Regions from separate parts of the Pseudomonas lundensis genome, predicted to be linked through region 2. Evidence: riboswitches for the same ligand, from Rfam matches in the RefSeq annotation. Region 2 holds a riboswitch; each other region holds the start of a gene.
What was found. Region 2 has a riboswitch for cobalamin ahead of cobO (cob(I)yrinic acid a,c-diamide adenosyltransferase). Riboswitches for the same ligand answer to the same signal wherever they lie in the genome.

Region 1 (7,799 bases), 1.4 Mb from region 2:
GGCAATCAGGCGCTTGAGCAGCACCTTCAGGGCTTGCGCGTCGCCGGGGCCGAGTTTGGCCGACAGGTTTTCTTCGACCGCCTTGGCCAGCGCCAATTGTTGCAACGAGGTCTCGCGGCCCGTGGCGGTCAGCACATAACGCGGCGCCTGGTGACTGCCCTCGACGGCCACCAGGTTTTGTTTCTCCAGAAAACGCATGCTGGCGGCCGTCACGACGTGGCCGGTGTAGCTGACGAAGGTGTTGATCTCCGACAGGCTCAGGTTGTCGCGGATGCACAGCACCGAGAGGATGAAAAACGCGTGCTCGTCCAGTTGCTGATTGCTCAGCAAGCGGTGCAGCGCATCCAGCAATTGGTAGTGCGCACGGCCGAGCAAGTACCCGAGCAAATCTTCGGTGTAGCTGCACTCGGGGGGCGGCGGGGTGGTGGCCAGGCGCAGTTCACTGCGCGGTTTGCGCGTCGCCAGCGCGTACTGCCCGCTCTGGAACGCCAGCGGTGCGCGGTCGCTGTGATCGAAGGCGAGCACTTCACCGACAAAAATCACGTGGTCGCCGCCTTCGTACTGGAACGCGGTGCGGCACTGAAAACGTGCGGTGCAGTCCTGTAACAGCGGTGCCTCGCTGATGCCGTTGTCGAGCTGGATTTCCGCGAACTTGTTCTCGCCCTGCATGGCAAAACGACCTGACAGCGGCTCCTGCTCGGTGGAGAGCACGTGCACATTCCAGTGTTTGCCGCTGGTAAAGACCGGCAGGCTGCGCGCGGTCTTGGCCAGGCTCCACAACACCAATGGCGGGTTGAGCGAGACTGAGTTGAAGCTGTTGGCGGTAATACCGATGGGCGAGCCGTCTTGGGCCTGGGTGGTGATGATCGTCACCCCGGTGGTGAACGTGCCCAGCGCCGTGCGGAATGCCTGCGGGTCGAAGCTGCTTTGCATTGCCATGACGAACCTCATGGATTGAATTTTCGTACGTGCAGTATTCGCCGCCAGGCCACGGGCTACATCGTCTCAACGGACTAACGAAGGCGGCCGATTATCGTCCGATCGGACGAGGCGTCGGGCGCCCCGATTGGCTAGTTTCCGAGGCATTGACCCACCCGCAGCCTCTTTCACAGGACTCGCCCATGACGTGCACTCAGATCACTCCCGAGCAACTGCCGCAGGTGCTACAGGCACAAAAATCCGCGTTTGTCGCCCATGGCCCGGTCAGCGCCCAACAGCGTCGCGAACGCCTGCAACGGGTGATCGAGTTGCTGGTGCGTTATCAGCAGCCGCTGGTGGACGCCATGGACGCGGACTTTGGCGGGCGCCCGCAAGGGTTCTCGCTGATGAACGACGTGATCGGTTCGCTGGCCTCCCTCAAATACGCCCGCGACCACCTTGAGCACTGGATGCAAGACGAGCCGCGCGAGGTGTTTTCACCCTATGACCAGTTGGGCGCCAAGGCGTGGGTCATGCACCAGCCCAAGGGCAGCGTCGGCATCATCGGCACTTGGAATGCGCCACTCTTTACCTTGCTCAGCCCGTTGGCGTGTGTGCTGGCGGCGGGTAATCGGGCCATTCTCAAACCGTCCGAGGTGGTGCCGCGCACCGCCGCCGTGGTGGCGCAAGCGTTTGCCGAGCTGTTCGATCCCCTTGAAGTGGCGGTGGTCAACGGGGATGCCGAGCTGGCGCAGGTCTTCACCTCGCAGCCGTTCGATCATCTGGTGTTCACCGGCAGTACGGCTGTGGCGCGCTCGGTGATGCGCAACGCAGCCTTGAATCTGGTGCCGCTGACGCTGGAGTTGGGCGGTAAATCGCCGGTGATCATCTCGCGTACCGCCGATCTGGCCAAAGCGGCGTTCAGCATTGCCGCCGCCAAGGCCAATAACGGCGGGCAGATTTGCATCAACCCCGATGTGGTGTACGTGCCGCAGGGGCTGCTGGACGATTTTCTGGGAGCGCTGCGCACCGCTTACGGTGAGCTGTTCTCGCGCATCGAAGACAATCCGGACGTGGTGGCGGTGATTAACGCCCGGCACTTGCAGCGGGTCGAAGGCTACGTGCAGGACGCCCGAGATCGCGGCGCCCGCATCGAAAGCTATCCGCAGCCGTTGGCAGTGGATGAGCAGCAGCGCCGACGGCCGTTGCAGGTGGTGGTCAATCCACCCCGCGACAGCCAGATCCTGCACGAAGAAATCTTTGGCCCGGCGCTGGTGGTGCTGCCGTACGCGCAGCTCGACGAGGCGCTGGCCGACATTCACAGCCGTGAGCGGCCATTGGCCTTGTATTACTTCGGCCAAAACGAAGAGGAACAGCGCTACGTGCTGCAACACACCCATTCCGGCGGGGTGACGATCAATGACGTGATGATGCACGCCGCCCTGCACGATGCGCCTTTCGGTGGCATTGGCGCGTCCGGCATGGGGCATTATCACGGCCGCGAGGGTTTTCTCGAATTCAGCCACATGCGCACGGTGTTCAAGGCGCCTGCCCATGATCCGCGTCGCGAGTGGGGCTTGTTGCCGCCCTATGGCGAGCACTTTTTGCCGACGATGCAATCGATGGTCACGGCCGATTGATGGTCGCGCGCTCGGCCCTGAAAACAACAATAAATTCGGAGAATGACTGTGCAAGAGACGCCTGTGCTCACTGACGAACTGCCAACCGCTGTCGGCTGGCCGCGCCGCCACGTACTCAAGGCCGGGGCCGTGGCAGTGGGGGCCGGGTTGCTGGGGCGCTTTGCCCAGGCGGCTGACAGCCCGGCGTTGTCCCAGGCCGATTATGTGCAGATGGACGCCTGGCGCATGGCGCAGGCCGTGCGTCAGGGCGAGGTCAGCCCGCAGGCATTGCTGGCAGCGGCCATGGCCCGTTGCGATGCCGTCAACCCCAGGGTCAAGGCGGTCAACCTGCGCCATGACGACTACGCGCAGGCGTTGCTCAAAGCGCGTGAGGCCAGCGCCACGTCAACCTCCGGCAGCCTGGCCGGGGTGCCGATTCTGATCAAGGACCTCAATACCTACCTGCAAGGCACGCCCACCACCCATGGCTGCCGTCTGTTCAAAGATGCCGCTGCCGCGCCGCATACCAGTACCCTGATTGCCCGTTATCAAGCCGCGGGGGCGGTGCCGTTCGGCAAGACCACCTGCCCGGAGTTCGGCTTGACCACGACCACCGAATCCCTGCTGTGGGGGCAAACCTGCAACCCGTGGAATCTGGCCATGAGTGCCGGGGGGTCCTCCGGCGGTGCGGCCGCAGCCGTGGCGGCCGGGATTGTGCCCGTCGCCCATGCCACGGACGGTGGCGGTTCAATTCGCATCCCGGCCTCTTATTGCGGGCTGGTGGGCCTCAAGCCGGGCCGTTACCGTACGCCCAGCGGCCCCGGCAAGTTCGAAGGCTGGTTCGGGGCCAGCGTCGGCAATGTGGTATCGCGAAATGTGCGGGACATGGCGCTGTTTCTGGATGCCGGGCAGGGCCATGAAGCCGGGAGCCCGTATTGGACCAAACCGCTGGCACGGCCCTACGTGGACGAGTTGCAGGCCGCGCCGGGACGTTTGCGCGTGGGGCTGGTGCGCGAATCGCTGACCGGTGCGCCGCTGGACCCTGAAGTGGCGCGGGTACTCGACGCGACCGCTCAGCGGTTGTCGGCGCTGGGGCACGACGTGGAGCCTGTGCGTTTGCAGGTCGATCCGCGGCAATTGTTTGGAGCCCATGGCGCGGTGATCGGTGACGCGCTGTTGACCTTGGTGCGTGACCGTGAGCAAGCGCTGGGCCGCAGTGCCACGCCTGAGGACCTGGAACGCATTACGCAAGTGGTGTTGGGCAACGCGCAAAAAGTCACGGGCGAAGCGTTGTATCGCGCTCGCCAGTCGTTTGAGTCGATTGGCGGCTACATGGAAGACCAGTTCCGCCAGCTCGACGTGATCCTGTCCCCGGTCACGGCCAACGTCACCCCGAAACTGGGGCTGCTGAGCCTCGACCAGCCTTGGGACAGTTACGCCCACAACGCCATGGGCAGCGCCGGGTTTACCGTGCTGGCCAATGTCAGCGGGCAGCCCGCCATCTCGCTGCCCGTGGGCATGAGTGACACCGGCATGCCGATTGGCATGATGCTCACCGCCCCGATGGGCGGGGAAGATGTGCTGCTGCGCCTGAGTGCGCAGCTGGAACAGGCGCACCCGTGGGCCAAATTGCCGACCCTTTGATCCACCCGCCCGCGTCTTGACATTGACCTGTTACAACGCACTGCGTAGCCTTGCGCGTTCGAGGTTCTTCGCCACGCGAAGCTAAGAAGGGAACGCGGTATGCCGCGGCTGCCCCCGCAACTGTAAACGGTCAATTGCCTTGCAAGGCCACTGCTCCAGGGAGCGGGAAGGCGCAAGGAAAGACGCAGCCCTCCGGCTGCTGTCAGCCGTAAGCCAGGAGACCTGCCTCGTGAGCGTTTTTTACTTCAACCGGGCGGGGTGATCCGGTGGCGAATACGGCCGTGCAGCGTGTGCGGCCTCGTCCCGTATGCCCGCCGCTTTGCCAAAGGGCATCCGATGAAAACACTGGCCAAAACCCCCGTCACCATCGTCACCGGCTTCCTCGGTTCGGGCAAAACCACCTTGCTGCGTCACATGCTGGACAACGCGCAGGGCCGTCGCATTGCCGTTATCGTTAATGAGTTCGGCGAGCTGGGCATTGATGGCGAAATCCTCAAGCAGTGCTCTATCGGGTGTACCGAAGAAGAAGCCAATGGCCGCGTGTATGAACTGGCCAACGGCTGCCTGTGCTGCACCGTTCAGGAAGAGTTCTTCCCGGTGATGCGCGAGTTGGTGGCGCGCCGTGGCGACATCGACCACATCCTGATCGAAACCTCCGGCCTGGCGCTGCCAAAGCCGCTGGTCCAAGCCTTTCAGTGGCCTGAAATCCGCAGCGCCTGCACCGTAGACGCCGTGATTACTGTGGTCGATAGCCCGGCCGTGGCCGCGGGCACCTTTGCCGCGTTCCCGGACCAGGTGGATGCCCAGCGCAAACTCGACCCGAACCTGGACCACGAATCGCCGCTGCATGAGCTGTTCGCCGACCAACTGGCCAGCGCCGACCTGGTCATTCTCAATAAAGCCGACCTGATCAGCCCTGAAGACCTCGCCAAGGTGCGTCTGGAAGTGGCAGAAGAACTGCCGCCTGCGGTCAAAGTCATCGAAGCCAGCAGCGGCCGTTTGCCGCTCGACGTGTTGCTGGGGCTGGGTAACGGCTCGGAAGCGCACATCGACAGCCGCCACAGCCATCACGATCATCACCATGAAGGCGATGACCATGACGACCACGATCACGACGCGTTCGACTCCATCTCCATTGAGCTGCCCCAGGCCGAAGAGCGCGTGCTGCTCGAAGCCCTGACGCAGTTGGTGATCCGCCACGGCATTCTGCGGGTCAAGGGTTTCGCCGCGATTCCGGGCAAACCGATGCGCCTGTTGATTCAGGGTGTGGGCACCCGTTTTGACAAACATTTCGACCGTGCCTGGGCGGCGGATGAAAACCGCGTCACCCGGTTGGTACTGATTGGTCAGGACCTGGACGCCGCGCTGCTGGAATCCACCCTGCGCACTGCGCTGAGCGCTTAAGCCATGCATTTGCTCAGGACCCAGCCCGGTGGCTTTGTATCGGACGACAACATTGCCGACCTGGGGCAAACCCCCGCCGAGCTGGTGATCCTGTGCAGCGGCGACTCCAGCCTGGCTTTGCTGGCCGAAGCGGCGCAGCAATTGCCCGACGATTACCCGAGCCTGCGTCTGGCTAATCCGATGCAGGTTCAGAATCATGCCTCGGTCGACCTGTATGTCGACCAGGTGCTGCAACACGCCAAGGTCATTCTGCTGTCGTTGCATGGCGGGATTGGCTATTGGCGCTATGGCATCGAACAACTGATGCAATTGGCCGAGCGCGGCGTGACCCTGATCCTGGTGCCCGGCGACGATCGTCCCGACCCTGAACTCAGCGCGCTGAGCACCGTGCCGGCCGAACAGGCCGAACGGTTGTGGCACTTTTTGCGTCAGGGCGGGCGGCACAACGCGCTGCAACTGTTCAACTGCCTCGCAGGCCAATGGCTGGGGCGCGCTTACCCCTGGGGCGAGCCGCAGGCCCTGCCGCGTACCGCGATTTATCACCCGGTACACGCCAGCCCGCAGCTCAGCGACTGGCAGGCCCAATGGCAGCCCGATTTTCCCGTGGCCGCGTTGCTGTTTTATCGCTCGCATTTGCAAGCGGCCAACACCGGCTTTGTGGATGTGTTTTGCCAGCGCCTGCAAGCGGCCGGGATCAATCCGTTACCGATTGCCGTGGCCAGCCTCAAGGAACCGGGGTGTCTGGCGGTGGTGCAAGACCTGCTCGATGAGGTGGACGCCGGGGTCATTCTCAACACCACCGGCTTCGCCCAGTCCAGCCCGGAGGCACCGCACGTGCGGCCGTTCCGGCGCAACATCCCGGTGATTCAGGCGATTTGCGCCCAGGACAACGAACCCGGCTGGCGTGACAGTGAACAAGGGCTGGGCCCCCGAGATCTGGCAATGCACATTGCGCTGCCGGAGCTGGACGGGCGCATCATCAGCCGCCCCATCAGCTTCAAGGATCTGGCCTGGCGCAGTGAGCGCAGCCAGTCGGATGTGGTGTGTTATCGCGCTCAGCCCGAGCGCATGGACTTTGTCGCACAACTGGCGCGCCGCTGGGTTGAGCTGGCCCGCGTGCCGAACCCGCACAAGCGCATCGCGTTGATCCTTGCCAATTACCCGACCCGTGACGGGCGCATCGGCAACGGGGTCGGGCTGGACACCCCGGCCGCGGCGTTGAATATCCTGCGGGCTTTGAAGCAACAGGGTTATCCGCTGGACGCCGAACTGCCAGCGTCCGGCACGGCGTTGATTCAAGCGCTGCTGGGCGGCGTGAGCAATGACCTGGAAAGCCTTGACCTGCGCCCTTGCCACCAAAGCCTGGGGCTGGACGAGTACGCCGAGCAGTTCCGTGCGTTGCCGCACGCCAACCAGCAGGCAGTGCTGGCGCGGTGGGGGCGGCCGGAAAATGACCCGATGTTTCGCGACGGCCGGCTGATGATCGCTGGCCTGCGCTTTGGCCTGACTTTTGTCGGCATTCAACCCGCCCGTGGTTATCAGGTGGACGCCAGCGCGGTGTACCACGACCCGGATCTGGTGCCGCCCCATGGCTATCTGGCGTTTTACTTCTGGTTGCGCCACACCTACGGTGCGCATGCCGTGGTGCACGTGGGCAAGCACGGCAATCTGGAGTGGTTGCCGGGCAAAGGCGTGGGGCTGTCTGATGAGTGCTGGCCCGATGCGTTGCTGGGCCCGCTGCCCAATGTCTACCCGTTCATCGTCAACGATCCGGGTGAAGGCGCGCAGGCCAAGCGCCGGACCCAGGCGGTGATTATCGACCACCTCATGCCGCCGTTGACTCGCGCCGAAACCTATGGCCCGCTGCGCGACCTTGAACTGCTGGCGGACGAGTATTACGAAGCGCAGTTGCTGGACCCGCGCCGGGCGCGCGAATTGCAGCGCGACATTCTCAAACTGGTGCGTGAAACCCATATCGACCGCGAACTGGAGCTGGACGAACAGCTCGACAGCGACGCGGATGCGGCCATCTGGCTGCCGCGACTGGACACCTACCTGTGCGACTTGAAAGAGTCGCAAATACGCGACGGGCTGCATATTTTTGGCGAATCGCCCACAGGCCGTTTACGCATTGACACGCTGCTGGCGCTGTTGCGCATCCCCCGGGGCGACGGGCGCGGTGCGCAGTCCAGTGTGCTACGGGCACTGTCCAAG
Region 2 (7,799 bases):
AAGTACGTCTATAACGATGCCGCTGGCATTTCGTTGCCGCGCTCGACCCGCGAGATGATCGTGATGAGTGCGCCGAATGTGGGTAAAGACAAGCTGCAAACCGGCGACCTGCTGTTCTTCGCCACCAGTGGCGGGACGCAGGTCAGTCATGCGGGGATTTACGTGGGAGAAGGGCGCTTCGTTCATGCGCCGGCCACGGGCGGTACGGTCAAGCTCGACAGCCTGTCCAAAGCCTACTGGCAAAAAGCCTATCTGAATGCCAAGCGTGTACTGCCTACCGAGCAGCACCTGGCCCGCAATCCATAAGCGGCACTGTTGAATAAAAGAGAGGCTGTGATTGCACAGCCTCTCTTTTTTTTATCGGGGCAACCAGAAAGCCCCTTACTTGGCTGACACGCGCCAGACTTTGTTGCCGACATCATCGGCCACCAGCAGATCACCCTGTTTGTCGATCACCACGCCCACCGGCCGGCCCATCGCTTTTTCATCCGCGTTGAGGAACCCGGTCAAGACATCCATCGGCATGCCGGTTGGTTTGCCATCCGCGAACGGCACGAAAATCACTTTGTAACCGCTGTGGGGTTTGCGATTCCAAGAGCCATGCTGGCCGATAAACGCTCCTTCGGTGAAGTTTGGCAACTTGCTGCCATCGGCAAAACTCAACCCCAATGACGCGGTGTGCGGGCCGACGGCAAAGTCGGGGGCAATGGCCTTGGCCACCAATTCTGGGTTTTGCGGGTCGACCCTGACGTCGACGTGTTGGCCGTAATAGCTGTAGGGCCAGCCATAGAAACCGCCGTCTTTAACCGAAGTGATGTAGTCCGGTACAAGGTCGCTGCCGATCTCGTCGCGTTCATTAACGGCGGTCCAGAGCTTGCCGGTGGCCGGTTCCCAGTCCATGCCATTGGGGTTGCGCAAGCCCGACGCGAAAATCCGGTGGCTGCCGGTGGCCGGGTCTACTTCCCAGATCGCCGCGCGGCCTTCCTCTTTATCCATGCCGTTCTCGCCCACGTTGCTGTTGGAGCCAACGGTCACGTAGAGCTTTTTGCCATCGGGGCTGGCAATCACGTTTTTGGTCCAGTGATGGTTCAGCGGGCCGCCCGGCAGATCGACCACTTTGGTCGGCTGGGCGCTGATGCTGTCGGCACCGGCCTGATAGGGGAAGCGCAGTAGCTTGTCCGAGTCGGCCACATACAGATCGTTGCCGACCAGCGCCATGCCGAACGGCGAATTCAGGTTCTGCAAAAACACGCTGCGGGTTTCAGCGATGCCGTCGTGATTGGCATCGCGCAACAGGGTGATCCGGTTCGCACTTGGCACGCCCGCGCCCGCTTTGCCCATGACCTTTTCCATCACCCAGCCGCGAATCCCCTTGCTGTCGTCCGGTTTGGGCGGGGCATTGGTTTCTGCCACCAGCACATCACCGTTGGGCAGCACATACAGCCAGCGCGGGTGGTCGAGGTCCTCGGCGAAGGCGCTGACCTGCAACCCTTCGGCGGCAATCGGCTTGGCGCCCTGAGACCATCCCACGGCGGGTGCGATATTGACCGTCGGAATCAGCGTCTTGTTGGGCTCAGGCAGCTTGGGCGAGGGGCCGGTGCCATCCGCCACTTGCAAGGTCGAACTCTCACCACAGGCGGCTAACCCTGCTGCAAGTACGATGACAACAGCGTGCTGGCGCTTAAGCATGTGAATCTCCATGAGTGGGGTGTAAGTGATAGAGAAGCCTAGTCGTGCAAAGGTTCAGGGCAATGCCGTTTTGAAGTGCAGGTCAGCGCTTCCTTTAATTGACGCTCCACCCCCAACCCTCTAACCTTCGCCGCTTGTTTCAGGTGCTCTGCAGCCATGGGCTGGCAGGGTGAAACAGGGAAGCCGGTGAGGGGCAGGGCGCAGTGCGCCAGGTTCACGATTCCGGCGCTGCCCCCGCAACGGTAAATGAGTCAACACCGCGCTGAGTGCCACTGTGTCTGTACACGGGAAGGCGCGCGGTCAGGGTTGCTGCCAGGCAGGCGGCCCGCTCATGAGCCCGGAGACCGGCCTGATCCATCCAGCACCTCGCGGCGGGCGACGGTGTGTCGCTGTTGTTAAATCTCCCCCCGCCTCCCGTTTGCTTTTTTCAGCCCCAACGGAGAGCTGCCATGAATGAATCCCCCGAACGCGACGAACGTCATCAGGCGCGCATGCTGCGCAAAAAAGCCGTCATGGACGAGCGCATCGCCAGCGCACCCAATGAATGTGGTCTGCTGCTGGTCTTGACCGGCAATGGCAAAGGCAAGAGCAGCTCGGCTTTCGGCATGCTGGCCCGCGCCATGGGCCACGGCATGCAGTGCGGCGTGGTGCAGTTCATCAAGGGCCGCAACAGCACCGGTGAAGAGCGCTTCTTCCGCCGCTTTCCGGAGCAAGTGCGCTATCACGTGATGGGCGAGGGCTTCACCTGGGAAACCCAGGACCGCCAGCGCGACATCGCGGCGGCCGAGGCTGCCTGGGAAGTGTCCCGCGACATGCTGCGCGATCCGTCCATCGGGCTGGTGGTGCTCGATGAGCTGAACATTGCGCTCAAGCACGGCTACCTCGACCTGGATCAGGTGCTGACAGACCTGCAAGCCCGCCCGCCGATGCAGCATGTGCTGGTCACCGGGCGCGGTGCAAAACCTGAACTGATTGACCTGGCCGACACCGTGACGGAAATGAACGTAGTCAAACACGCGTTCCAGGCCGGTATCAAAGCCCAGAAAGGCATCGAATTGTGAGTGTTCAAGCATGAGAGAGTCGCGTCATTGCCCGGCGGTGTTGATCGCCGCGCCGGCTTCCGGTCAGGGCAAGACCACCGTTACCGCCGCGTTGGCCCGTTTGCATCGCAATCAGGGGCGCAAGGTGCGGGTGTTTAAATGTGGCCCGGATTTCCTCGACCCGATGATTCTGGAGCGCGCCAGCGGTGCGCCGGTGTATCAGGTCGATTTGTGGATGGTGGGCGCAGAGGAAAGCAGGCGCTTGCTGTGGGAGGCCGCTGGCGAAGCTGACCTGATCCTGATTGAAGGGGTTATGGGGCTGTTTGATGGCACCCCGTCCAGCGCAGATCTGGCCCGTCATTTCGGGGTGCCGGTGCTGGGGGTCATCGATGGCACGGCCATGGCCCAGACCTTTGGTGCCCTGGCCTTGGGGCTTGCGCGGTACCAGCCGGACCTGCCCTTTGCCGGGGTGCTGGCCAACCGGGTGGGCACGGTGCGTCACGCGCAATTGCTGGAAGGCAGCCTGACCGAAGGCTTGCGCTGGTATGGCGCGTTGTCCCGGGAAACCGGCATCGAGTTGCCGAGCCGTCACTTGGGGCTGGTGCAAGCCAGCGAGTTGAATGACCTGGACGCCCGCCTGGATGCCGCAGCCGACGCGCTGGCCAGCACCTGCGAGGTAGCGCTGCCACCCGCTGTTGAATTCGCCGCGCCGACGCCGGTGACGGTCGAGCCGTTGCTGGCGGGCGTACGGATTGCCGTGGCCCGGGATGAAGCGTTCGCCTTTACCTACGGCGCGAGCCTGGCCTTGCTGCGGGACATGGGCGCGGAGCTGGCGTTCTTTTCACCGATCCGTGACACGCAGCTTCCCGCTGCGCACAGCCTGTATTTACCGGGTGGCTACCCCGAACTGCATCACCTTGAGCTGTCGCGTAACCACGCGATGCTTGATGCGATCCGCGCTCATCATGCCGCAGGCAAGCCGTTGCTGGCGGAGTGTGGCGGGATGTTGTACCTGCTCGATGCCTTGACCGATGTCGACGGCCAGCGCGCCGAGCTGGTGGGGGTGCTGGCGGGTGAGGCAACCATGCAAAAGCGTCTGGCGGCCTTGGCGTTGCAAGCCGTGGACTTGCCTGAAGGCCAACTGCGCGGTCATACCTATCACCATTCGCTGACCCGTACCGAGCTGCAACCCATTGCCCGGGGCCTGAGCCCCAATGGTGGACGCGGTGCCGAAGCGGTGTATCGCGAAGGCCGCCTGACAGCGTCCTATGTGCACTTTTACTTTCCGTCCAATCCCAAGGCCGTGGCTGCGCTGTTCGCGCCGTGTGCTGTGAAGGTGCCATGAGCGACAACGCATTCAGTCCCCAAGAGCGCGCAGCGGTGTACCGCGCCATCGCCGAGCGCCGCGATATGCGCCATTTCAGCGGCGGCGCCGTTGCGCCCGAACTGTTGGCGCGCCTGCTCGAAGCGGCGCATCAGGCCCCTAGCGTGGGCTTGATGCAACCGTGGCGGTTTATCCGCATCACCTGCCGTGAGCTGCGCGACAAGATTCAAGCGCTGGTGGAGGAGGAGCGGGTGCGCACCGCCGAGGCGCTGGGCGAGCGTTCCGATGAATTCATGACCCTTAAGGTCGAAGGCATCCACGACTGCGCCGAAGTGCTGGTGGCCGCGTTGATGGACGATCGCGAGAAGCATATTTTCGGTCGGCGCACGCTGCCGGAAATGGACATGGCGTCATTGTCTTGCGCCATTCAGAACCTGTGGCTGGCCGCCCGGGTTGAAGGCCTGGGCATGGGCTGGGTGTCGTTGTTCGAGCCGCAAGCGCTGGCGGACCTGCTGGGCTTGCCCGTCGGGGCCAAGCCGCTGGCGGTGCTGTGCCTGGGGCCGGTCGAAGCGTTTTACCCGGCGCCTATGCTGGTGCTGGAAGGGTGGGCGCAGGCGCGTCCGCTCAATGAATTGGTGTACGAGAACTATTGGGGAGTGAGCCCATGAGTGTGGCGTTGCTGTGCGTCGCCGGGGTGGCGCTGGACGCACTGTTGGGCGAGCCCAGGCGCTGGCATCCGCTGGTCGCGTTTGGCCGTATGGCGGACCGTATCGAACAGCGTTTCAATTCCGGTGGACGCGGCTGGCGCAGTCACGGGGTCACGGCCTGGGTGCTGGCGGTCATTCCGTTGACGATTCTGGCCACGGCGTTGTCATGGCTGCCTTACATCGGTTGGCTGGTGGACATTCTGGCCTTGTATTGCGCGCTGGGCATGCGCAGCTTGGGCGAACACGTGCAACCGGTGGCTGATGCATTGCGCCGTCAGGACCTGGATGAAGCCCGCACCCGTGTCGGTTATCTGGTCAGTCGACAGACCAGCGAACTGGACGCGACCGACGTGGCGCGGGCCGCCACTGAGTCGGTGCTGGAAAACGGCAGCGATGCCGTGTTCGCGGCGATTTTCTGGTTTGCCGTGGCGGGGGCTCCCGGCGTGGTGCTCTATCGTCTGAGCAATACCCTCGACGCGATGTGGGGCTATCGCAATGAGCGGTTCGAGCGTTTCGGCTGGGCCGCTGCCCGTATCGACGATGTACTTAACTATATTCCCGCGCGTCTGGTGGCCCTGACCTACGCAGTGTTGGGTAAAACCCGAGCCGCATTGCGCTGCTGGCGACAACAGGCGCCACTCTGGGACAGCCCCAACGCCGGCCCGGTCATGGCTGCCGGTGCAGGCGCACTGGGTGTAGCGTTGGGAGGTCCGGCGATTTACCACGGTGAGTTGCACGAGCGCCCACAGTTGGGGGAAGGCCTGCCTGCCGACGCCGATTCCATCGGTCGCGGCTGGCAACTGGTGCAGCGTGGCGTGTGGCTGTGGCTGCTGATTTTGTGTGTCGGGAGTGAATTCTATGCTTGAGCACGGTGGACGTTTGCGTCAGGCCGCCCTGCGCTACGGGATTGCCGAAGCTGACTGGCTGGACCTGTCCAGCGGTCTGGCGCCCTGGCCCTTTGCAATCGGGCACATACCCGAGCGCGCCTGGGCCCGATTGCCCGAGACCGATGACGGCCTTGAACAGGCCGCGTGCAGCTATTACGGCGCCCCGAACGTGCTACCTGTGCCGGGGTCGCAATGTGCCATCCAGTTGCTGCCGCGTCTGCGCCGCAGTGGCAAAGTCGGGGTATTGTCACCGTGCTATGCCGAACACGCCGAAGCCTGGCGCCGCAACGGGCACATCGTGCGCGAAATCATGGAGCAGGAAGTCGATTTCTACCTCGATAAGCTGGACGTGCTGGTGGTGGTCAATCCCAATAACCCGACGGGCCTGAGCCTGTCGCCCGAGCACTTGCTGGACTGGCATGCGCGTCTGGTGCAGCGCGGGGGCTGGCTGGTGGTCGACGAAGCGTTCATGGACAACACGCCGACGATGAGCCTGGCGCCGCAAAGCCAGCGCACCGGCCTGATCGTCCTGCGCTCGTTCGGCAAGTTTTTCGGGCTGGCGGGGGTGCGCCTGGGTTTTGTACTGGCGGAACTCAAGCTGCTCAAGTTGCTCGCGGAGCAAGTCGGCCCGTGGGCGGTCAGCGGGCCGACGCGGGTGTTGGGACAGGCGTGCCTGCTCGACACCGAGGCGCACGCCCGGCAACGCCAGCGCAGCGAACAGGCCAGCCAGCGGCTGGTGGCGATGCTCAGCCAGTACGGGTTGCCCGCTCAAGGGGGCTGCGCGCTGTTTCAGTGGCTGATGACCCCGCACGCCGAGTACCTGTACGACTTCATGGCCCGGCGCGGCATTCTCCTGCGCCTGTTTACCCATAACAGCAGCGTGCGTTTCGGCCTTCCCGCCGATGAGGCGCACTGGCTCAAGCTTGAACAGGCCTTGCAGGCTTACACCAAGGAAACCCCATGAGCACGTTGATGGTGCAAGGCACCACGTCCGATGCGGGCAAAAGTACATTGGTGACAGCGTTGTGCCGCTGGTTGACTCGTCAGGGCGTGCGCGTGGTGCCGTTCAAGCCGCAGAACATGGCGCTCAACAGCGCGGTGACGGCCGAGGGCGGCGAAATCGGTCGCGCGCAGGCTGTGCAGGCGCAGGCTGCCGGGTTGGCGCCGCACACCGACATGAACCCGGTGTTGCTCAAGCCCAACAGCGACACCGGCTCGCAAGTGATCATTCACGGGCGCGCCGTGACCAGCATGAACGCCGTGGCCTATCACGATTACAAAGCCATCGCGATGCAGGCCGTACTGGCCTCCCATGACCGCCTGAGTGCGGCCTACCCGGTGGTGATGGTCGAAGGAGCCGGGTCTCCGGCCGAGATCAACCTGCGCGCCGGCGACATTGCCAACATGGGCTTTGCCGAGGCCGTGGACTGCCCGGTGATTCTGATTGCCGACATCAATCGCGGTGGCGTCTTCGCGCACTTGGTCGGCACTCTGGAACTGCTGTCCGAGAGCGAACAGGCGCGGGTTCAGGGTTTTATCATCAACCGTTTTCGTGGCGATATTGCCCTGCTGCAACCGGGGCTCGACTGGCTGGAGCAGCGGACCGGCAAACCGGTGATCGGCGTGCTCCCGTATGTCATGGACCTGCACCTGGAAGCCGAGGACGGCATCGACCAGCGCCAGATCAACAAGGCCGACCGGGTGCTCAACGTCGTGGTGCCGGTGCTGCCGCGCATCAGCAACCACACCGATTTCGATCCGCTGCGCCTGCACCCTCAGGTGAATGTGCAATTTGTAGGGCCGGGTCAGCCGATTCCCCCCGCCGACCTGATCATCCTGCCGGGTTCCAAAAGCGTTCGCAGCGACTTGGCCTACCTGCGCGCCAATGGCTGGGACACGGCCATTGAGCGGCATTTGCGCTACGGCGGCCGGGTGTTGGGGATTTGCGGCGGCTTGCAGATGCTGGGCGAGCAGGTCCACGACCCGCTGGGGCTGGAAGGCGCGCCGGGCTCCAGTGACGGGCTGGGCCTGCTGGCATTCACCACGCAGCTTGAGGCTGAAAAACAACTGCGTAATGTGCGCGGGCGCCTGGCGCTGGAAAACGCCGAGGTCAGCGGTTATGAAATTCACGCCGGTGTAACCCGCGGCAGCG
Region 3 (7,799 bases), 1.3 Mb from region 2:
CATGGTGGAAACCAAGGCTTCTTCAGGGTCTTGAACGATGGTCACACCGCCCGACTGCTTGACTGTGGCAATCCCCTGAGCACCGTCCTGATTGGCGCCAGTCAGTAAAATCGCAGCCAGACGCGCTTCGTACGTGTCTGCCGCGGACTCAAATAAGTAATCAATGGAGGGCCGCGAATAATGCACGCGCGCCTCCTGACTCAATGAAAAACTGCCATCGCGCTCCACCGACAGGTGATAGCCTGGCGACGCAAAATAGAGCGTTCCCGGTTCAATCGTGTCCTTGTCGGCGGCTTCTTTGACCTTGATCGACAAACGCCGTGCAAACACTTGCGCCAACTGACTGCGGCGCTCATCGGGCAGGTGCAGCACCACAATCAGCGGCAAGCGAAAGCCTTGCCGCAGGTCCGCAAAAATCGTCAACAAGGCTTCAACACCCCCGGCGGACGCACCGACCACGACGGCGTCGACCTGCCGCAGGCCAATGAACGTTTCAGGCTCGTTCATCATAGCTTGCGGTAAATCCGCTCTTGCTTGAGCACAGGCGTGAATTGCTTGCTGTAGTCCGAGAAGTCCAGCGTCTCTTTACTGCCCAGCATCAAGAAGCCACGGTGGCACAAGGAGTCGTGAAACAATCCGAACGCCCGATTCTGCAAACTTTTATTGAAATAAATCAGTACGTTACGGCATGAAATTAAATGCGTTTCTGAGAACACGCTGTCGGTCGCCAGGCTGTGGTCGGCGAACGTCACGTTCTCGCGCAAGCTTTTGTCGAAAATCGCGTAATCATAGGCCGCTGTGTAGTACTCCGAGAACTCGCGCTGGCCGCCGGCCTTCAGGTAGTTCTGGGTGTAGCCGCGGATGTTTTCGAGGGAGAAGATCCCCTGCTTGGCCTTTTCCAGCGAACGCGGGTTGATGTCGGTGGCATAAATGATCGTGCGGTCCAGCAGCCCCTCTTCGCGCAGCAGGATGGCCATGGAGTACACCTCTTCGCCCGTGCTGCACCCGGCGATCCAGATTTTCAGCGACGGGTAGGTTCTGAGGATCGGCACCACTTCCTGACGCAGCGCCAAAAAATGCTCGGGATCGCGAAACATCTCACTGACCGGGATCGTCAAGTACTGCAATAACTGCATGAACGCGGTCGGGTCGTGCAGCACCCGCTCCTGCAACGCCGAGATGGTATTGCAGTCGAATTGGCGCATGGCGTGATGCACCCGGCGCTTGACCGAAGCACCGGAGTAATCACGAAAGTCATAGCTGTATTTGAGATAGATCGCTTCAATCAGCAGACGTATTTCAATATCGGTGTTTCGCGGCACTTAAATACGTTCCATTTTGGGCAACCAGACCCGGATCAGCGAAAACAGGCGATCCAGGTCAATCGGTTTGGCCAGGTAGTCATTGGACCCGGCTTGCAGGCAGCGCTCCTGATCGTCTTTCATGGCCTTGGCCGTGACAGCAATGATCGGCAGCTTGCGCCAGCGCGGGTTTTTGCGAATTTCAACAGTGGCTTCGTAACCGTCCATCTCGGGCATCATCACGTCCATGAGCACCAGATCGATATCATCCTCTTCGTTCAGGCGCTCAATCGCCTCATGGCCATTTCGGCCAATGACCACAATGGCGCCCTTATGCTCCAGCGCGCTGGTTAGAGCGAAGATGTTTCGTACATCGTCATCGACCAGCAAAATTTTGCGCCCTTCGAACACTTTGTCTCGGCTACGCGCGGTCTTAAGCATGGTCTGGCGTTCATGGGACAACTGGGATTCGACTTTGTGCAGAAATAAAGTCACTTCATCGAGCAGGCGTTCCGGGGAGCGGGCGCCTTTGATGATGATCGAACGCGAGTACTTGCGCAGCTCGGCCTCTTCATCCCGGGTCAGGTTACGACCGGTGTACACAATCACCGGCGGGAACGAGCAGATGTCTTCGGTGGACATGCGCTTGAGCAAGTCGCCGCCCAGCATGTCCGGCAGTTTGAGGTCGATGACCATGCAGTCGTAGATGTGGGTGCGCAGCAGGTCCAGAGCTTCTTGCGCGTAACCAACGGCGGTGATTTCGATGTCATCGTCGCCGATCAGGCGGGCAATGCTGTCACGTTGCAGGTCATCGTCTTCGACCAGCAATACGCGTTTGACCTTCTGCGTGAGCTTGGCTTCAAGGCGTGCGAACACGTCCTTGAGCTCTTCGCGGGTGGTGGGTTTGACCGCATACCCTACGGCGCCCATGTGCATGGCCGCTTCAACACGGTCTTCAACAGAAATCACGTGCACCGGAATGTGTCGGGTCGGCGCCAGCTCCTTGAGTCGCTGCAACACCGTCAGGCCGGAATGGTCGGGCAGGCGCATGTCCAGCAAGATTGCATCCGGGATGAACTCGGCCGCCAGGCTGAAGCCTTCATCGGCACCGTGAGCCACCAGGCAGTGATAGCCCAGCTCATGGGCCAGGTCGAAGAGGATGCGGGCAAAGTTTGGCTCGTCCTCAATCACCAGAATGCAGCGCGTGGTAAACGGTGCTTTCTCGCGATCATCCATGAACCGCGGAATCTCGACGTTCGGTACATTCATCACCGGTTGCGGGGCGGGCGGCGCGGCAACGACCACGGCTTTGGCCGGCTCCGCCACTGGGGCCTGGGCGTACGGCTCATCCTGTTCGACGAACTGTTCAGGCAGGACCAGCGTGAAAATACTGCCCTGACCCGGTTCACTGGTGACGCTGATCGAACCGCCCAGCAAGTTGGCCAGATCACGGGAAATCGACAGCCCCAGACCTGTACCGCCATAACGGCGGTTGGTGGTGCCGTCTGCCTGACGGAACGCCTCGAAGATGCTCTCTTGCTGCTCGGCTGCGATGCCGATTCCCGAATCGCGCACGGTGAAGGCAATGCCCTCGCCCGGTTGGCGCGACACGGTGAGGCTGACCTGACCTTTTTCGGTGAACTTGATGGCGTTGGATAACAGGTTTTTCAAAATCTGCTCCAGGCGCTGACGATCCGTGAAGATCATCGGCGGCGTGCCCGGTTGCAGCTCGACCTGGAAATCCAGTGCCTTTTCCCCGGCCAGCGGCTGGAACATGCTTCGCAGACCGTCCACCAGACGCGGAACGCTGGTGTTTTCCGGGCGCACTTCAAGCTTGCCGGCTTCGACTTTGGAGATGTCCAGAATGTCGTTGATCAGATTGAGCAAGTCATTGCCCGCCGAGTAGATCGACTCGGCAAACTTCACTTGTTCGGCAGTCAGGTTCTCGTGCGGGTTTTCCGACAGCAATTTGGCCAGGATCAACGAGCTGTTCAGCGGCGTACGCAGCTCGTGAGACATGTTGGCCAGGAACTCGGACTTGTATTTGCTGGAACGCTGCAACTCTTCAGCGCGCTCCTCCAGTTGCACTTGAGCCTGATTCAGCTCGGTGTTCTTCTGATCCATCGCATCGCGCTGGGCGGCCAATGCCAGTGCCTGATCGGCCAACTGCTCGTTGGTCTGTTCGAGTTCAGCCTGCTGAGTTTCCAGATGGGTCTGGGACTCTTTAAGAATGCGCGACTGCTCTTCCAGCTCTTCGTTGGCGGTCTTGAGCTCTTCCTGCTGCACCTGCAACTCTTCGTTGAGCTGCTGGGTTTCGGCCAGCACTTCCTGCAAACGCTGACGGTAGCGGGCCGCTTCAATCGAGGTGCCGATGTTGTCGGCAATCAACTCGAACAACTCAATGTCACGCTCGGTCAAGGGGCGCAAGAAGCCCAGTTCGATCACGCCGTTGACCCGGTCGTCGTCACTGGTGGGCACGACCAACACGCTGCGCGGGCTGCCTTCGCCCAGCCCTGAGCTGACCTTGAAGTAACCGGCGGGCACATTGTCCAGGCGAATCAAGGTATCTTGCTGCGCCGCCTGCCCGACAATGCCTTCGTCGTTGTGAATCAGTTGGTCCTGTAGCTCCTGCTCGCGGGAGAAGCCGTAACTGGCCACCCGCTTGAGGCCACCGTGGTCTTCACGCACATAAACGGCCGCGACCACCGAACCCAAGTACTGCGCGCAAAACTGCAGAATATTGCGGCCCAGCATGTTCAGGGTCAGACGCCCCAGCACCTGTTCAGCCAGTTCGGTCTGACCGTTGCGCAGCCAGGCCTGCTGTTCAAGACGTTGCGCACTTTTAACCTGTGCGTCGAGGGTGTCGCTGTAACTCTTTGAAAGATTGACCAGATCGCGGCGTCCGACATAGGCCAGAAAACCGCTGAGGCCCAGCACAAACAGCAGGTAAAGGCCGATCACCAGGAACGTGGTGCGGCTCACGTCATCGTTACGCTCAACACGCAACTGTTGCTCCATGGCAATGAATTCGTCGAAGGCCTTGCGCACTTGATCGGTCAGCCGCTTACCGCGCCCCGATAGCACGGCGCCACGGTAATCGCCATTGCTGCGACGCAGCTCAATCATGTCCTGAGCGTACCGGCTCCAGTCGTTTTGCAAGGCCTGTAGACGTTTGAGGCGGTCCACCTGCTGCGGATTGTCGCTGACCAGTTCTTCTAGGCCATGCAGTTGCGCAGTGATCTGTGGTTTGGCCACTTCGTACGGGTCGAGAAAATGTTCGTCGCCGGTGATTAAGAAACCGCGCATCCCGGTTTCAAGGTCAACGGTGAGCTTGATGGCCTCATTCGCGTTACTGATCACGCGGTCAGTGTGTTGCAGCCACTGAATGACCGACAGCAAATAGCTGATCATCACCACAAACAAAACGGCGCTGAGCACGCCCACACCCAAGGGCAAACCGACGTTGCGACTCAGGAGTTTGCGAAAGCTACGCTCATCAACCGATGCTGGTGCATTCATTTTTCTGGCCCGTGAACAGTGTTAAAAAACAGCAAGTTTGCCGGATTATCGAGCAATTAATCTATTTTCTTACGATAAACAGTACAAATTCGTACTCAAGTACGGACTCAGAGACTACATACAGCTATCCTTGCAGACCTTGTGCGAAGGTATTTTTCGTACAACAGCGGGAACTTGTCCGGGGATACGGCTTACTCATAAGGCAAGTCGATACGTTTTGGCTTCACCGCGCTCACCACTTTTCGGGATACCCACTATGCCTGCAACACCCTCCACCATCCTCGTTGTAGAAGACGATGCCATTGTTCGCATGCTGATCGTGGATGTGCTGGAAGAATTGGAATTCAATGTGCTGGAGGCAGATGGCGGCGAAGAAGCACTGACGTTCATCAAGAACACCGAACTGGTCATTGATCTGCTCATGACCGATGTCGGTCTCCCGATCATGGACGGCCGTGAACTGGCTGAGCAGGCACTGCTCTTGCGGCCCACGTTACCGGTGCTGTTTGCCAGCGGGTATGCCGAAAGCCTGGCTAAGCCTGACAACGCCTTCGTTATCGGCAAGCCCTTTTCAATTGATCAGTTACGCGACAAGGTCAAGAGCATCCTTTCCTGACACGTGAATTGACGCCTCCCCCGCTGCCATGCTCTCCTACACATCTTGTATCAGGTGCCCTTCACAGGGTGAAACGGGAAACCGGTGCGTCAGGCGCTCATCGCCTTGATCAGTCCGGTGCTGCCCCCGCAACGGTAAGCGAGCGGAACATCACAACCACTGTGCCCAGGCATGGGAAGGCGATGTTCAGCGGTTCAATGATTTGAACCCCTCGTGAGCCCGGAGACCGGCCTGTTCACATCCATTGACAAACCCGCGGTGGGCGGGCGCTGTTGAACCCTGCGAGCTTCGTTCGCGGGGTTTTCTTGCGCTTCTCCCCCGCTGTCTGACCCGAGGGAAGCGCCATGTCCATCAGCACCAGCCGTACGCAGTCTGCAACGTCCACGTCCACCCAAAGCCAGCGCATCGTTGCGGCTGTCGGCGTTGCCGTGCTGGGAGCGTTTCTGGTTTACTTCGCGGGCTTTTCTCACATTGACGCGGTACACAATGCCGCGCACGACACCCGTCACAGTTCAGCCTTCCCCTGCCATTGAGACCCCGGCCATGATTAAGCGCATTGCTCAAACTGCCGGTTTTACGGGCTTGCTGGCCGCCCTGTTGCTGACCGTGCTGCAAAGCCTGTGGGTGACGCCGCTGATTCTCGAAGCTGAAACCTTCGAAAAGCCGGCCGAGACGCCCGCGCATACACACACTGACACCCACATGGCTGCCCATACCCATGACGCTGAGGCCTGGGAGCCGGAGGATGGCTGGCAGCGCGTGTTGTCCACCACCGGCGGCAACTTGGTGGTCGCTGTGGGGTTTGCCTTGATGCTCGCAGGCCTGTACACACTGCGCAGCCCGACCCGCACCTCTCAGGGTGTGCTCTGGGGATTGGCGGGGTATGCCACGTTTTGCCTGGCGCCGACGCTGGGCCTGCCGCCCGAGCTGCCGGGCACCGCTGCGGCGGATTTGCTGCAACGTCAGGTCTGGTGGGTGAGCACCGCAGCGTCCACTGCCGTGGCCATTGCCTTGGTGGTGTTTGGCAAACATTGGGCACTGAAAGTGCTCGGGGTGGTGATTCTGGTCATCCCCCATGTCCTGGGCGCACCCCAGCCTGTGGTTCACTCAAGCCTAGCCCCGCAAGCCCTCGAAACCCAATTCAAAGTGGCTTCGCAATTGACCAATGTGGTGTTTTGGCTGGCACTGGGGGTGATCAGCGCGTGGTTGTTCCGACGTAAAGCTGATGGCCAGTACGCTGCATGACCGCCGCGCCCACCGCCCCCACCTTCGTGGTGGGGCTGGGCTGTCGACGCGGTTGCAGCGCTGAAGAACTGTTGACGCTGATCCAGGCGTCTCTGAGTCATGCCGGGATCACGCTCAGCGAGGTCCGGGCCTTGGCCAGTATTGATGGCAAGCGCAACGAACCCGGCCTGATCCAGCTGGCGCAGCAGTTGAAACGGCCTTTGCACGTCTTCAGCGCACAACAGCTCGCCGCGTTTGCCCCCCGGCTCAGTCACCGGTCCCCCGTCTCGTTCGCCCACACCGGCTGTTTCGGGGTGGCTGAAAGTGCGGCACTGGCGCTCTGCGAGTGCTTGACCGGGGACCGCGCGACGCTGCGGGTCACGCGCCAGACTTCGCATAACGCGACGTTTGCGTTAGCGACCCGGCAATAATCAGGCGATACTTCGCCGCCTCACTATGAGCGCTGTTCAAGCGGCGCTCTATTTCGCATCGTTCAAGAGACTGCCATGACTGTGTATTTCATCGGTGCCGGCCCCGGCGATCCAGAGCTGATCACCGTCAAAGGCCAGCGTCTGATCCGCAGCTGCCCCGTCATCATCTACGCTGGCTCACTGGTGCCCGCCGCCGTGCTGGAGGGTCATCAGGCCGAGCAGGTGATCAACAGCGCCCCATTGCATCTGGAGCAAATCATCGAGCTGATCCAGTCGGCCGACGCTCAAGGTCAGGACGTGGCCCGCGTCCATTCCGGCGACCCTAGCCTGTATGGCGCCATCGGTGAGCAAATCCGCTGCCTGCGGGCGCGGGGCATTGCGTTTGAGATCATCCCCGGGGTCACGGCGACCGCCGCGTGCGCCGCCCTGCTCGAAGCGGAGCTGACCCTGCCTGATATTTCGCAAACGGTGATCCTGACCCGCTACGCGGAAAAGACCGTGATGCCCGCAGGCGAAGAACTGGCCAGTCTGGCCCGTCATCAAGCGACCATGGCCATTCATTTGGGGGTCAAGAACCTTGCCTCGATCGTGGACGAACTGACACCCCACTACGGCAGCGATTGCCCGATAGCCGTCATCCACCGTGCCAGTTGGCCGGATCAAGACGCCGCCACCGGCACCCTGGCTGACATTGTCGAGAAGGTTCAG

Region 1: it holds a riboswitch for cobalamin, as region 2 does, so the genes downstream of both, cobW (cobalamin biosynthesis protein CobW) here and cobO (cob(I)yrinic acid a,c-diamide adenosyltransferase) in region 2, are expected to answer to the same signal.
Region 3: it holds a riboswitch for cobalamin, as region 2 does, so the genes downstream of both, IF654_RS12350 (CbtB domain-containing protein) here and cobO (cob(I)yrinic acid a,c-diamide adenosyltransferase) in region 2, are expected to answer to the same signal.

The regions. Positions count from the first base shown of each region.
Region 1 is NZ_CP062158.2:2,720,694-2,728,492, reverse strand. It holds gene IF654_RS12650 (flavin reductase family protein) at 1-939, opposite strand, end outside; gene IF654_RS12645 (coniferyl aldehyde dehydrogenase) at 1,086-2,558, shown strand; gene IF654_RS12640 (amidase) at 2,601-4,181, shown strand; cobalamin riboswitch at 4,226-4,425, shown strand; gene cobW (cobalamin biosynthesis protein CobW) at 4,518-5,585, shown strand; gene cobN (cobaltochelatase subunit CobN) at 5,589-7,799, shown strand, end outside.
Region 2 is NZ_CP062158.2:1,355,591-1,363,389, forward strand. It holds gene IF654_RS06615 (C40 family peptidase) at 1-306, shown strand, start outside; gene IF654_RS06620 (PQQ-dependent sugar dehydrogenase) at 382-1,689, opposite strand; cobalamin riboswitch at 1,814-2,056, shown strand; gene cobO (cob(I)yrinic acid a,c-diamide adenosyltransferase) at 2,139-2,750, shown strand; gene IF654_RS06630 (cobyrinate a,c-diamide synthase) at 2,761-4,074, shown strand; gene bluB (5,6-dimethylbenzimidazole synthase) at 4,071-4,721, shown strand; gene cbiB (adenosylcobinamide-phosphate synthase CbiB) at 4,718-5,626, shown strand; gene cobD (threonine-phosphate decarboxylase CobD) at 5,619-6,611, shown strand; gene IF654_RS06650 (cobyric acid synthase) at 6,608-7,799, shown strand, end outside.
Region 3 is NZ_CP062158.2:2,643,307-2,651,105, forward strand. It holds gene IF654_RS12330 (chemotaxis protein CheB) at 1-507, opposite strand, end outside; gene IF654_RS12335 (CheR family methyltransferase) at 507-1,322, opposite strand; gene IF654_RS12340 (response regulator) at 1,323-4,820, opposite strand; gene IF654_RS12345 (response regulator) at 5,077-5,436, shown strand; cobalamin riboswitch at 5,472-5,685, shown strand; gene IF654_RS12350 (CbtB domain-containing protein) at 5,781-5,969, shown strand; gene IF654_RS12355 (CbtA family protein) at 5,980-6,681, shown strand; gene IF654_RS12360 (cobalamin biosynthesis protein) at 6,678-7,091, shown strand; gene cobM (precorrin-4 C(11)-methyltransferase) at 7,167-7,799, shown strand, end outside.